DNA from 2 places in the Streptomyces sp. NPDC047043 genome. Region 1 is predicted to be linked to the other one. Evidence: riboswitches for the same ligand, from Rfam matches in the RefSeq annotation. Region 1 holds a riboswitch; the other holds the start of a gene.

The links. Region 1 has a riboswitch for ZMP and ZTP ahead of ABZ880_RS25280 (glycine hydroxymethyltransferase). Riboswitches for the same ligand answer to the same signal wherever they lie in the genome.
Region 2: another riboswitch for ZMP and ZTP. It lies ahead of ABZ880_RS13810 (bifunctional 5,10-methylenetetrahydrofolate dehydrogenase/5,10-methenyltetrahydrofolate cyclohydrolase); the one in region 1 lies ahead of ABZ880_RS25280 (glycine hydroxymethyltransferase).

The regions. Positions count from the first base shown of each region.
Region 1 is NZ_JBEYVO010000016.1:93,602-100,626, reverse strand. It holds gene ABZ880_RS25295 (hypothetical protein) at 1-831, shown strand, start outside; gene ABZ880_RS25290 (hypothetical protein) at 956-1,690, shown strand; gene ABZ880_RS25285 (hypothetical protein) at 1,898-2,476, shown strand; gene ABZ880_RS25280 (glycine hydroxymethyltransferase) at 2,572-4,023, opposite strand; ZMP/ZTP riboswitch at 4,067-4,156, opposite strand; gene rocD (ornithine--oxo-acid transaminase) at 4,258-5,463, shown strand; gene ABZ880_RS25270 (AraC family transcriptional regulator) at 5,587-6,648, shown strand; gene ABZ880_RS25265 (glutathionylspermidine synthase family protein) at 6,778-7,025, opposite strand, start outside.
Region 2 is NZ_JBEYVO010000008.1:5,302-12,326, reverse strand. It holds gene ABZ880_RS13835 (MFS transporter) at 1-55, shown strand, start outside; gene ABZ880_RS13830 (IucA/IucC family protein) at 55-1,788, shown strand; gene ABZ880_RS13825 (type III PLP-dependent enzyme) at 1,785-2,987, shown strand; gene ABZ880_RS13820 (hypothetical protein) at 3,077-3,409, opposite strand; gene ABZ880_RS13815 (nuclear transport factor 2 family protein) at 3,582-3,947, shown strand; ZMP/ZTP riboswitch at 4,213-4,296, shown strand; gene ABZ880_RS13810 (bifunctional 5,10-methylenetetrahydrofolate dehydrogenase/5,10-methenyltetrahydrofolate cyclohydrolase) at 4,320-5,168, shown strand; gene ABZ880_RS13805 (CU044_5270 family protein) at 5,169-6,143, opposite strand; gene ABZ880_RS13800 (sigma-70 family RNA polymerase sigma factor) at 6,136-6,687, opposite strand; gene ctaD (cytochrome c oxidase subunit I) at 6,793-7,025, shown strand, end outside.

The DNA.
Region 1 (7,025 bases):
CTGCGGGCGCTGGGCCGGTCGCTGGACGCGCCCGGGACCGAGGGTGCCGAGGGTGCCGGCGACCCGATCGGCTCCGAGACGATGGTCGAGCGGGTGCTGGGGCAGATACTGGCCGAGCATCTACCGGCCCCGGTGGCCGAGCCGCCCGGTGCGCGTGAGCGGCTGCGGGCGGTCCGGCGCTGGACGCGGATGCGGTGGCGTTCGCTGACCGCGGCACTGTGCGGTCTGCTGACGGTGCTCGTGCTCACGCCCCCGGTGCGGGCCGCGGTCTTCGACTGGTTCGACTTCGGCGGGGTCGAGGTGCGCTACGACCCGTCGGCGCTGCCCTCGCCGGGCACCGAGGTACCGGGCTGCGGCAGGTCGGTGTCGCTCGGGCAGGCCGAGCGCCGGGCCGGCTTCGAGCCACTGGTGCCGAAGGCGCTCGGCGTCCCGGACACGGTGGCGGTGACGGGCGAGCCGCACGGGCGCTTCCTGGTGAGCCTGTGCTGGCGCGAGGGCGGGCACACGGTCCGGCTGGACGAGTTCCCGGAGCGGCTGGACCCCGCCTTCGCCAAGACGGTGCGCGAGCCGCCGGAGTGGATCGCGCTGGGCGGGGAGCCCTCGGCCGACGGCGTGCAGGACTACGCCCTGTGGTTCCCACGCCCGCATCTGCTGAGTTTCTGGCTGGTGGACGCGGACGGGAACCGCTTCACCCGCAAGGAACGGACCGCCGGTCCGACGCTGCTGTGGACCCACCGGACCGGCGAGGAGGATGTGACGCTCCGGCTGGAGGGGGCGTCCAAGGCCCGGTCCGTGGAGATCGCCGAGTCCCTTGAGAAGTCCTCGCGATGAAGTCCCTCGGCGACTCCTCGAAATAGGGAGGTCGGGGTGGGAACCCCGGCGGGTCGGGCGGTGTACCAGAAGTGACACGCGGCCCGCGGACGGGCCGCAGGGGACCGACTGGTTGGGGGACGTCATGCGTGGGCGGAAGGGCAAGGTTCGTGAACTGGCCGCACTGATGGGGGTGTTGGCGGCGACGCTCGCCTTGATGGTGTGGGGCGCGTCGTCGGCTTCGGCCGGTGGTCCGACGAGCGTGCTGGTGACATCGCCGTCGAGCGGGGAGGCCTCCGCGCTGTACTACTCGGACGGGGAGTACGCACAGCTGCAGCGCCTGCTCGGCCCACCCGGCACCGGCACCCGGGAGAAGCCCCCGGGTCCTGATCTGGCCGGCGCACGCCAGATCAACGTCACGTGGCTGGCGCACGACATATCGCCCTGGCGGATGGACCGCGTCTTCCCCGTCGACTCGCGGACGGGCGCCGTCTGGATCCATACGGCGGCCAATGTGCCGGACAACCTCGACGGCTACTGGCACCGCGCCGGAAACCCGGCCCAGCTGCGCACCCTGCTCAAGAAGCTGGGCGTGATGGGCAAGGCCTCGGACGACGGTTACGTCGGCATCTTCCCGGCGCCCTGGCAATCGGAAGGGACGGATGCCGCGGCCACTCCTGACGCGGAGACGAAGAAGGTCACGGCCGGCAGCTCCGCGGCCGGGACGGATGACGGCACCGACTGGTGGTGGGCCCTGCCGGGCGCGGGGGCCGGGGCCCTGCTGGCGCTGGTTCTGCGGCCGTTCGCCTCGCGGGAGCCGTTGGTCCGGTGGCATCGGGGGCGGGAGCCCGGTGCCCGGCAGGAACTGCGTGACGTATGAGGACCGGAGGCTCGGGAGGGGGGACGGATGACACGCCGGAACAGGCGGTCGGGGGTACGGCCGGTACGACTTGCCGGCCTCGCGCAAGCGGCCGTGGCTTTGGTCGTGTGCGGCGCGTCGGCAGCCGGGGCGGTAGACGGGACGGACCGTTCTTACGCAACCGTCGTTGCCCTGCGGGCGCAGGGCCAGGACGTCCCCGACCTCGCGATGGTCGTCACGGGCGGCTCGGCGCGGACGACGGCGCTGCGTTCCGGGGAGCCGGAGTTCGCCCGGCTGTGGCAACTGCTGCAGCCGACGTACACCGGGACGGAGCGGGTGCCGGAGGCGTGGGCCGAGGGCCGGTATCCGCCGGTGCGGATCACCGTGGTCTGGGGGCAGACGGGAGTGGGCGGCTGGCCGCAGACGAACCGGCCGCCGGGCGGTGACGTGGCGGTCGAGCGGGAGGACCAGCTGTTCGTGGCCGCCGACGGTTCGCCCTGGGTGCGCACCGATCCCGCACCGGACGTGGAGGACGACGACATCCGCTGGCACCGAGCGCCACGCTCGGCTTACGAGCGGCTGGCTGTGTCGGGACTGCTCGGCATGTCCGAGCAGCAGACCGTCGCCGACGGGAGCTCCCCTTCGGGGACCGGCCCGGACGACGGCCGTCTTTGGTGGGCGGTGCCCGGGTTGGCCCTGGGTATCGCGGTCGGCGCCGGCGGCACGCTGCTGATACGCCGCGCGGCGGCCCGGCAGGGAGCCGGACCGCCGCGGGAGGAGCCACGACAGGAACTCATCGATCTTTGAAGGTCGATCTCCGAGCGTCGATCTCTGGGAGCCGATCTCCGAGAGTCGCGGGTCTTTGACAACTCAAGAGAGGGCGATTGGAGCGAGGGCGTTGGTCAGCCCAGGTCGATTTCCGGGTACAGCGGGAAGCCGGCCACGAGGTCGGTGGCGCGGCGGGAGATCTCGTCCGCGATCTTCGGGTCGAGGATGTGCTGGGCCTTGGAGGGGGCGCCCGACTTGGTGGTGCCCGGCTCGGCGGTGGTGAGGACGCGGTCGATCAGGCCCGCCACCTCGTCCATCTCCGCCGTGCCCAGGCCACGCGTGGTCAGGGCGGGGGTACCGATGCGGATGCCGGAGGTGTACCAGGCGCCGTTCGGGTCGGCCGGGATGGCGTTGCGGTTGGTGACGATGCCCGACTCGAGGAGGGCGGCCTCTGCCTGGCGGCCGGTGAGGCCGTAGGAGGAGGCGACGTCGATCAGGTTGAGGTGGTTGTCCGTGCCGCCGGTCACCAGGGTCGCGCCCCTGCGCATCAGGCCTTCGGCCAGCGCCCGGGAGTTGTCGACGATGCGCTGGGCGTAGTCCTGGAAGGAGGGCTGACGGGCCTCGGCGAGGGCGACGGCCTTGGCGGCCATGACGTGCGGGAGCGGGCCGCCGAGGACCATCGGGCAGCCGCGGTCGACCTGGTCCTTGAGGGAGTCGTCGCACAGGACCATGCCGCCGCGCGGGCCACGCAGCGACTTGTGGGTGGTGGTGGTGACGATCTGGGCGTGCGGGACCGGGTCGAAGTCGCCGGTCAGCACCTTGCCCGCGACCAGGCCGGCGAAGTGCGCCATGTCCACCATCAGGGTCGCCCCGACCTCGTCGGCGATCTCGCGCATGATGCGGAAGTTCACGAGGCGGGGGTAGGCGGAGTAGCCGGCGACGATGATCAGCGGCTTGAACTCGCGGGCCGAGACACGCAGGGCCTCGTAGTCGATGAGGCCGGTGGCCGGGTCGGTGCCGTAGGAGCGCTGGTCGAACATCTTGCCGGAGATGTTCGGGCGGAAGCCGTGGGTGAGGTGGCCGCCGGCGTCCAGGGACATGCCGAGCATGCGCTGGTTGCCGAAGGCCTGGCGGAGCTCGGCCCAGTCGGCGTCGGTGAGGTCGTTGACCTGGCGGGCACCGGCCTTCTCCAGGAAGGGGGCCTCGACCCGGTCGGCGAGCACGGACCAGAAGGCGACGAGGTTGGCGTCGATGCCGGAGTGCGGCTGGACGTAGGCGTGGCGGGCGCCGAACAGCGCCTTGGCGTGCTCGGCGGCGAGGGACTCGACGGTGTCGACGTTGCGACAGCCGGCGTAGAAGCGGCGACCGATGGTGCCCTCGGCGTACTTGTCGCTGAACCAGTTGCCCATCGTGAGGAGGGTGGCCGGGGAGGCGTAGTTCTCGGAGGCGATCAGCTTGAGCATCTCGCGCTGGTCGGCGACCTCCTGGCCGATGGCGTCGGCGACCCGCGGCTCGACCGCGCGGATCACGTCGAGGGCGGCGCGGAAGGCGGTGGACTCGGTGGACAGGGGCTGCTGCTCTGACATGTCGTCGGCCTCCGGACGGCGTGGCTTGAAGCGTTCACGGTTCACGGTTGGCCCAGGCGCACGGCACTCGCTCACACACAGGCCGCTCCCCGATGGTCGGTCCCATCCCAGCGCGCCAGTCACGGCCCGCGGATCAGCCTACCGGGCGCGTCGAAGCGCGGAGGTCCCGCGTCCACCATGCGAGCGACGATAGGAAAGGGGTCACCCCAGCACTCGGCACCTTCTGGAGAGCCCGTGACCGCTACGGAGACACTCATCGCCGCCGCCGACGCGCACAGTGCGCACAACTACCACCCGCTGCCCGTGGTCGTCGCCTCCGCGGAGGGGGCGTGGATGACGGATGTGGAGGGGAGGCGCTATCTGGATCTGCTGGCCGGCTACTCGGCGCTCAACTTCGGTCATCGCAACCGGCGGCTCGTCCACGCCGCGAAGGCGCAGCTGGAGCGGGTGACGCTGACCTCGCGGGCGTTTCATCACGATCGGTTCGCGGCGTTCTGCGCCGAGCTCGCCGAGCTGTGCGGGATGGAGATGGTGCTGCCGATGAACACGGGCGCGGAGGCGGTGGAGACCGCTGTGAAGACGGCCCGGAAGTGGGGGTACCGGGTCAAGCGCGTGCCGGCGGAGATGGCGAAGATCGTGGTCGCGGGCAACAACTTCCACGGCCGTACGACGACGATCATCAGCTTCTCCACCGACCCGGAGGCGCGGGCGGACTTCGGGCCGTACACACCGGGCTTCGAGATCGTTCCGTACGGGGATCTGACGGCGATGCGGGCGGCGATGACGGAGAACACCGTGGCGGTGCTGCTTGAGCCGATCCAGGGCGAGGCGGGGGTGCTGGTGCCGCCGGCCGGTTATCTGCCGGCGGTGCGGGAGCTGACGCGGGAGCGGAACGTGCTGTTCGTCGCCGATGAGATCCAGTCGGGGCTGGGGCGGACGGGACGGACGTTCGCGTGCGAGCACGAGGGTGTCGTACCGGATGTGTATGTGCTCGGGAAGGCGCTGGGCGGCGGGATCGTGCCCGTGTCGGCGGTGGTGTCGTCGGCCGCGGTGCTCGGGGTGTTCCGGCCCGGGGACCACGGGTCGACCTTCGGCGGGAATCCGCTGGCCTGTGCCGTGGCGCTGGAAGTGATCGCGATGCTGCGGACCGGCGAGTTCCAGGAGCGGGCGGCGGAGCTGGGCGCGCATCTGCACCGGGAGCTGCGGGAGTTGACCGACACGGGGCGGGTGACGGCGGTGCGCGGGCGTGGGCTGTGGGCGGGCGTCGACATCAGTCCCGCGTACGGGACGGGGCGGGAGGTGTCGGAGAAGCTGATGGACCGGGGTGTGCTGGTGAAGGACACACAGGGGGCGACGGTACGGATCGCGCCGCCACTGGTGATCGGGAAGGAGGACTTGGACTGGGGACTCGGTCAACTGCGGTCGGTGCTTGGGGTTTAGGAGCGGGAGGGAGTCATGTGCGGGGTCATCGGGCCGGGTTGGAGGACGGATGGCCCTAGGCCCGCGGTGGGCGGGCCGGGAGACTGACGGCTGTATGTCCGTACAGGGGGCGCGGCGAGAGGCATGGCCGTCATGGGCGAAGCCGGTTCGGGTGGGGTGGCGGGCGGCCGGGGGCTGCTCTTCGAGGGCCGTGATGTCGAGGAGCTGCACGCGCTCGTGAGTGCGCGGTTCGCGCCGCACCGGCTGACGGTGCTGGACGACCGTCCGGTCGACGGGCGCTTCCGGTGCGTGCACGAGGGGGCCGTGGCGCTGTACGAGCTGGGGTACGGGGCGGAGGTCGACGTCACGCCCGGGGAGTTGCCGGACTTCTACAACGTGCACGTTCCGCTCTCCGGGGACGGGGCCGTGACCGCGGACGGAGTGACGCTGTCCTCCGCGCTGAGCATCGTCAACCCGAGGCAGCGGCTGTCGATGCGGTGGAGCGGCGAGACCCTGAACCGGGTACTGATCATCCCCCGGCCCACCCTCGACCGGGCGCTCTGCGTCCGGCTCGGGGAGCTGCCGTCGGCGCCCTTGTTCTTCGCACCCGTGCTGGACCGGCGCGCGGGAGCGGTGCGGGCCTGGCTGCGGGTGGTGCGGGCGTTCGCGGAGTTCGCCGACTCGGAGCTGGCGGCGCGTTCGCCGCTGGGGATGGGGCACTTCGAGCAGCTCGTGGTCAACGGTCTGCTCGACGCCCAGCCGCACCGGCTGAGCGACACGGTGGTGGGCCGGGGACCGGCGGTCCTGCCCCGCGCGGTGCGCCGCGCCGCGGACTTCTGCGCCGAGCACGCTCAGGAGCCGATATCCGTGGCCGACATGGCGCTGGCGGCGCGGGTGAGTGTGCGAAGCCTGCGGGAGGGCTTTCGCACGCATCTGGCCACGACTCCGCTGGCGTACCTGCGCCGGGTCCGGCTGGATCTCGCCCGGCGCGATCTGCTCGCCATCGCTGAGGGGCATGCGCTCGGGACGGTCACCGATGTGGCGCTGCGCTGGGGGTTCGTGCATCTCGGGCGGTTCACCGGGCACTACCGGCAGTCGTACGGGGAGACGCCGTCGCAGACCTTGCGGGGCGGTCGGCGGCGGGCGGGGTCTGTGTCCGATCATGGGCCGGGAACTATCCACAAAGGGGTGCCGTTTCCGCCGTAATCGGATAGCCGCGCGGCGGGGCCGGAGCGATGCTGAAAGCCTGCCGCCCGGGTCGTGAAAAACAGGGTTCGGGGGAGCCGAGCCGGGCGGCAGCAGCGCTGTCCTCAGCGGGTTGCGCGAGCGGCGCCCTCAGCGGATCACATGAGGGACGAAGCGCGCGTATTCGTCCGTGACCAGGCCGGCCGACTCGCGGATGCCGAGGCCGGCCGACTCGTCCTCGACGACCCAGGCGCCCAGTACGACGTGGTTGCCGTCGAAGGTGGGCAGAGGGGCCAACTCCTGGTAGCAGCAGGCCTCTTCGCGCAGGATCGCCTCGGTGCCGGGCCTGTGGATCGTCACGCCGGCGCCCTCGCGGCCGAGCAGCGGCTTGGCGACGT
Region 2 (7,025 bases), on a different contig from region 1:
CGTCCTCGCGACCCTCCTGACCACCCTGAACCACCGCACCCGCCGGAGCCGCTGATGCCTTCCCTGACCGACTCGCTCGGCAGCACCGCCGCCCCCGCCGCCCTGCCCACCGCCGGCGAGGCGACGGCCCACACCCTCCTCAACTGCCTGCTGCGCGAGGTGTCCGGACCGGAGCACCAGTCCGTCGTCACCGACGGCCACCTGCTGGTGCGCCTGCCGCGCCGCGGGATCCTGCTGCGCGTCGCCCTGCGCCGCACCTCGCTGCTCGGTGCGCACCGGTTCACGGGTGCGGTCAGCGAACAGCGCGAGGGCGAATGGGTCGAGGTGGACTGGCGGCGACTCGCCGAGTACACGCACGACGAGCTTTCGCTGCGTACGGGGGTGCGCAACGAGGAGTTCCTGGAGCAACTCGCCTCCAGCCACGCGGCCGTGGCGACCTCGCTTGCGGCCACGCGCGCCGTGTCGGCCCCGGACGACCGGCTCTCGGCCTACCTGGCCTCCGAACAGTCCCTGCTGTTCGGCCACCGCTTCCACCCGACGCCCAAGGCCCGTACCGGCGACCCGCGCGCCTGGTCCGCGTACGCCCCGGAGGTCGGCGCCTCCTTCCCGCTGCGGCACCTCGCGGTCCGCGCCGGACTGATCGCCGAGGAGTACGCCGACGCCTCGGCCGTCGTCCCGCTGGACAGGCTGCGCTCGGACCTCCCCGACGGCTACCGGCTGCTGCCCGCCCACCCCTGGCAGTACGAGACGCTGCGCGAACACCCCTTGCTGCGCGCCGCCCTCGACCGCGGCGACGTCCTCGACCTCGGCCCGGGCGGGCGGCCCTTCGCCGCCACCGCGTCGGTGCGCACGCTCTACGACGGGGAGAGCTTCCTCAAGTTCAGCCTGAACGTGCGGATCACCAACTGTCTGCGCAAGAACAGCAGTTACGAGCTGTCCGGTGCCGTCGCCCTGACCCGCGCCCTGGCCCCGGCCCTCGCCGAGCTGGCCGAGCGCTTCCCCCACAGCGCGGTCCTCCGCGAGCCCGCCTACCGCACGCTCGCCCTCCCCCGCCCGGACGGTGCCCCGGACCGCGAGCTTCTGGAGGGCTTCGGCGTCATCGTGCGCGAGGGCCTCCCGCACCGCCTCGCCCCGGGCACCACCCCCCTGCTCGCGGCAGCCGTCGCCGACGAGTACCCGACCGGCGCCGCCCACATCTCCCGCCTGCTGGAGGGTGCGGACGTCCGGACGGCTCTCGCCTGGTGGTCGTCGTATCTGGACCTGCTCGTCCCGCCCGTCCTGTCCGCCTACTTCGAGCACGGGCTGGTCCTGGAACCGCACCTCCAGAACGTCCTGATCTGCGTCGACGGTGACGGCATGCCCGCCCAGGTGCTCTTCCGCGACCTGGAGGGCACCAAGCTCGTCCCCGAGCACCACGCCGAGACGCTGTCGGCGCTGCCGCCCGAGGTCGCGGGTCCGATGACGTACGACGCACAGCGCGGCTGGGACCGGGTCGTCTACTGCCTGCTGGTCAACCACGTCGCCGAACTGCTCGCCGCGCTCGCCGACCTGCACCCGCAGACGGAGGCCGCGCTGTGGGCCCGGGTGCGCGCCACGCTCGAGGCACACGCCGACGAGTACGGCTGCCCGCCCCGGCTGGCCGCCCTGCTCGCCGGAGTGCCGCTGCCCGCCAAGGCCAACCTGCTCACCCGTTGGGAGCGCAAGGCCGATCGGGACGCCGGCTACGTCCGGCTGCCGTCCCCGCTCGCCGAGGACATCCTGCGCGACTCGAACGGAAGCCGCCGATGACCGCCCCGACACCCGCGGTCCGCGACCGCGTCCTGTCCCTGCCGTCCGCCGAACTGCCCGCGTATCTCTACGACTTGGCGGCCCTGCGCAGGCACGCCGCCGCCGTGCGGGACGCCCTGCCCGAGCGGGTCGAGCTGTACTACGCCGCCAAGGCGAACCCGGAGCCGGAGATCCTCGCCGCGCTGGGCCCGTACGTCGACGGGTACGAGGTCTCCTCGGGCGGTGAACTCACCCATGTCGCCAAGGCCGTTCCGGGCCGGCCGCTCGCCTTCGGCGGTCCCGGCAAGACCCCCGCCGAGGTGACGGCGGCGCTGGAACTGGGCGTCGACCGTTTCCATGTGGAGAGCGAGTACGAGCTGCGCATGCTGGCCGAGTTGGCGCGCAGCTCCGCGCCGGGACGGCGGGTGGCGGTGCTGCCTCGCGTCAACCTGCCCGTCGCGGACGGGTCGTTGGCGGGGAGTTCACTGGCGATGGGCGGCCGTCCGACACCGTTCGGTCTTGATCCGGTGCAGGCGGTCGAGGTTGTCCGTGCCCTCGCCGACGGGATGTATCCGAACCTCGAACTGCGTGGCATTCACGCCCACTTGGCCAGCGGGCTGGAGGCCGCGGAGCAGCTGGCGGTGGCCGAGTCCGCCGTGACTTGGGCCATGGGCCTCGGCGTTCGGCTCGCCGAGGTGAACGTCGGCGGCGGCATGACCGTCGACTACACCGACCCCGGCCGCCGCTTCGACTGGACCGCATACGGCGAAGGGCTCGCCCGGCTGACCGAGGCACACCCCGGGCTGACCCTGCGCATCGAGCCGGGGCGGGCGCTGACGGCCTACTGCGGCTGGTACGCCACCGAGGTGCTGGACGTGAAGCACAGTCACGGCGAGGAGTTCGGCGTCGTCCGGGGCGGGACCCACCATCTGCGGACCCCGGCGACGAAGGGGCACGACCAGCCCTGTTCCGTACTGCCGGTGGACGCCTGGCCGCACCCGTGGCCGCGGTCGGCGGCCGAGGGCGAGCAGGTGACGCTGGCCGGGCAGCTGTGCACCCCGAAGGACGTCCTGGCCCGGCGTGTCCCGGCGCCCGGGCTCAGGGCGGGCGACCGGGTGGTGTTCTCGCTGGCGGGCGCCTACGCGTGGAACATCTCCCACCACGACTTCCTGATGCACCCCGGGCCCGGCTTCCACTTCCTCGACATGTCCGCCACGTGAAAGCCAATTCACACAGCGGACGTCAGAGCGGAGGGCCGCCCGGCCTCCGGACGGCCCTCCACGAGACGCGCGATACGGCGTCGATCCGCTCAACGGCCCCAAGCAGCCCAGTTGGCCTGCATGTCGGCGGCCCGGTGCAACTGCTTGAGATCCCTGATGTTCCTGAGCTGCTCCACCTGCTCGGGCCGCGGAGCCTGCGGCTTGGTCTCCTCGGTCTCCCTGGTCGCCACGGGCTCCTTGCGCTCCACCGGCACGGCAGTGGCGCTGAGCGCGTCGACCGTGGTGATCGGGTTGAGCAGGTCGGTGCCCGGGACAGCCGCGTTCGCGACCGCCGCTTCGTCCGCATGCGCCAGCGGCGCGACGAGGCCGGTGAGCCCTGCGGCGAGACCAACGGCGGTGACGATACGTCGTGTTGAGATCATGCATTCAGCAACGGAACCGGGCGCCCGGCGGACACGGGGGTGCCGCCCCGCTCACCCGTCAGGCGCAGCGGTCGGCTGCGCTTGCCGAGCCTGCCGGGGCGGAGGAGTCTCGAAGGTGAGCCCCCTCGCGGCCCGTGCTCCCGTCGGGTCGCGGCCCTCGAAGGAGGTCACCATGGGCACCGCGGCAACGCCCGCCTTCAGCGCCGACACTCTGCGCCGGGGCGTAGAAGCACACACGGCGGCAGATCTTCTGTCGCTCTACGCGGACGATGCGCAGATACGCATCGTGGACCGCAACACCCAACCCAGCCAGCCCAAGATCCTGCGCGGTCGCGACGAGATCGGGGCACTGTTCGAGGACATCTACAGCCGTGACATGACGCACAAAGTGGACCAGTGCATCATCCAGGGCGACCATGCCGCCTACAGCCAGTCGTGCCAGTACTCGGACGGGACGCGTGTCCTGGCCGAGTCGATGATCACGCTGCGCGACGGAAAGATCACAGAAGAGGTCCTGATCCAGGCATGGGACGAGTAGGAAGCAGAACCGCGAGGGTCCAGGTCACAACCCGGCTGACCTGGACCTTCTCGGCGCGTGCGGCGCTGGGTCGAGTGCGTACGGCCCGGCCCCGACGCCCGGGGCCGGTTTCCGCGGCAGAAGGCCTGGCGTCCGTCGCTCTGCTGCGGTCCGTGCTGCGGGCGGTGCGACCTCGCCCGCTTCCGCCGGCACAGCATGCCGGCCGTGCACGCAGACGGCGCATCCTGCGTCACCGATGAGCCGTACCCACGCCCCCGGTTAGGCTGATGGCGGCCGTGACTGGCGCTGAGGTGGAGCACCACCGGGGAGCGGCCACGCAGAGTCGATGCCGTGCGCCTGGGCGATCCCGTCACACCAGCCCAGGAGTGGATCATGTCTCAGGCCCGGCTCATCGACGGCACCGCGCTCGCCCGGCGCAGCGTCGAGGACACCGCCAAGCGTGCGGCCGCCCTTACGGAAACCACGGGCACGCCCCCCTGTCTGGCGACGGTGCTGGTCGGCGAGGACCCCGCCTCCGTCACGTACGTCCGCATGAAGCAGAACCGCTGCCGCAAGGCCGGCATCGAGTCCCGACACGTGGCGCTGCCCGCCGCCACGACCACCGAAGAACTCGTAGGAAAACTCCGGGAGTTGTCGCAGGACCCCGCTGTGCACGGCATCCTGCTCCAGCATCCGATGGGCGAACACATCGACGAGCGGGCCGCGTTCGAGGCGATCGCGCCCGAGAAGGACGTCGACGGTGTCACGTTCGCCTCGTTCGCGACGATGAGCTTCGGCCTGCCGGGTTTCGTGTCCTGCACGCCCGGCGGGATCATGCGGCTGCCCGACGAGTACGACGTCGACCCGTCCGGGAAGCGGGCCGTGGTCGTGGGCCGCAGCGCCATCCTCGGCAAGCCGGTCGGCATGCTGCTGCTCGCCCGCGACGCGACGGTGACGTACTGCCACTCACGCACCCGGGACCTGTCGTCGGTGGTCCGGGAGGCGGACATCGTGGTCGCCGCCGTGGGGCGGCCGCGGCTGATCCGGGGCGCGGACATCAAGCCCGGCGCCGTCGTGATCGACGCCGGGTACAACCCGGGCAACGTCGGCGACGTCGACTTCGACTCCGCGCTGGAGCGGGCCTCGCTCATCACTCCGGTGCCGGGCGGGGTCGGCCCGATGACGATCGCCACGCTGCTGGAGCAGACCGTCGATGCCGCCGCCCGGCAGCTCGGGGTGTGATCAGCGCATCCAGGCGCTGTACTCCTCGACGTCCCCGGCCTTGACGCCGTACTCCCGCTCCGCCTCGGTCAGGACTGTCTCCAGGCCGAGGACGGCGCCGGTGGCCGGGTCCATGATCAGCATCCGGCGGAAGCCGGAGCCCTCGTACACATAGACCTGGCCGCGCCGCCCGAGCCGGTCGGTCACCTGGCCGGCCGGGCGCAGCCCCTCGGTGTCCGCCAGGAGCCGGGCGAGCGTCGCGGACTCGCGGGCGCCGAGGGTCCAGTGGTCGAGCAACACCTGGACGCCGTCGAGGAGTTCGGGGGTGCCGAACTTCGTGTGGGTGTACGTGGCCTCCTTCAGGTAGGCCCGCAGCTGTGCCGTGTCGTGCGGCGGCGGGGACTCGGGGGGTGCGTCGCTCCAGCTCGGCGGATAGGTCTGCCGGCTGATGACGTGGCCGTCCTCGACCAGGTGGGGAGCGTCGCCGTCGTCGCGCAGGACCGGCCGGCCGGGGTGCCGCGGGTCGGTGGCCACCACCAGCTCGGTGTGGCTGCCGTCGGCCTTCCAGCGCACGACCCGCTCCTCGGGCAGGGTGACCGGGGGCCTGTCGTCGCTCATGCCCATGCTCCAGGACTGCACGTGCGTACCCATGCGCAGCTTCGGCGCACCGCCCTTCATGGCCAACTGCTGTGCCCGGTCTGCCAGTTGGTCCAGGGATACGGGGGTGGAGTCGGCCTGGACGACCAGTGCGCGGGGTGCGGCGATGGCCGGGGTGGTGCTCGGACCGCCGAGTGTCAGCGTCAGGGCGGTCGCGGCGACGACGGCGGTGGCCGCTAGGCCCCAGACCAGCCGGGTGCGGCGACGGGGCGCTGGCCGGTCGTGCAGCAGCCGGTTGAGCCGCCGCTCGGCGCTGTGGTCCAGGGGGCCCTCCCCGTAGTGGGGGCCGTCGGCCGGCACCGGGTTGGCGCGGCGCAGGAGTTCGAGTTCGTCAGCCATGGCCGTGTTCCTTCGAGGGGGTCGCGTCGGCGGAGGTCGCGGTGGGACGCACGCGGTCTATCTCGGCTCTCAGCCGGCGCCGGGCGCGGTGCAGCCGCATCGACGCGGCCCGAGTGCCGCAGCCGAGGGCGACGGCGACCTCGTCGATGCCCAGTTCCTCCCATGCCGTCAGGCGCAGCACCTCCTGGTCGCCCTCGGACAGCCGGGCCAGCGCGTCGTGCACCCAACCGCCGGGGGCCTCCGCGTCGGGGCTCGCAACGACCTGCCGGCCGTGCGCGGTCTCGTCGTTGCCCAGGCGGTCGACCAGCCGCCGGCGACGTCCGTAGCCGCGTACCGCGTTCGACAGGCAGTTGCGTGCCACGCCGTACAGCCAGGGCAGCGGGGACCCCGGAAGGTCGGCCCGGCGTCGCCAGGCGACCGTGAACACCTCCGCCACCACTTCCTCCACCTCGCCGGCCCGCCCGTCCAGTCGCCGCGCGACATAGCGGCTGACCGCCCAGTAGTGCTCGCGATAGGCAGCGGCGAAGATCTCGTCGTTGCTCATGTTCCGTTCGTGTCCGGCACCATCCGGATCGTCACACCCGTTTCCGTGATTCTCCTCGCGTCACTCGAGTGTGACCGGCGTGCCCGGAGCGGACACAGGCGGGGCATGAGGCACCTCAAGTGGCTGACGACCACCGACCACAAGACGATCGGGACGCTCTACCTGGTCACGTCGTTCTCGTTCTTCTGCATCGGTGGCGTGATGGCGCTGCTCATGCGCGCCGAACTCGCCCGTCCGGGCCTGCAGATCATGTCGAACGAGCAGTTCAACCAGGCGTTCACGATGCACGGCACGATCATGCTGCTGATGTTCGCGACACCGCTGTTCGCGGGCTTCGC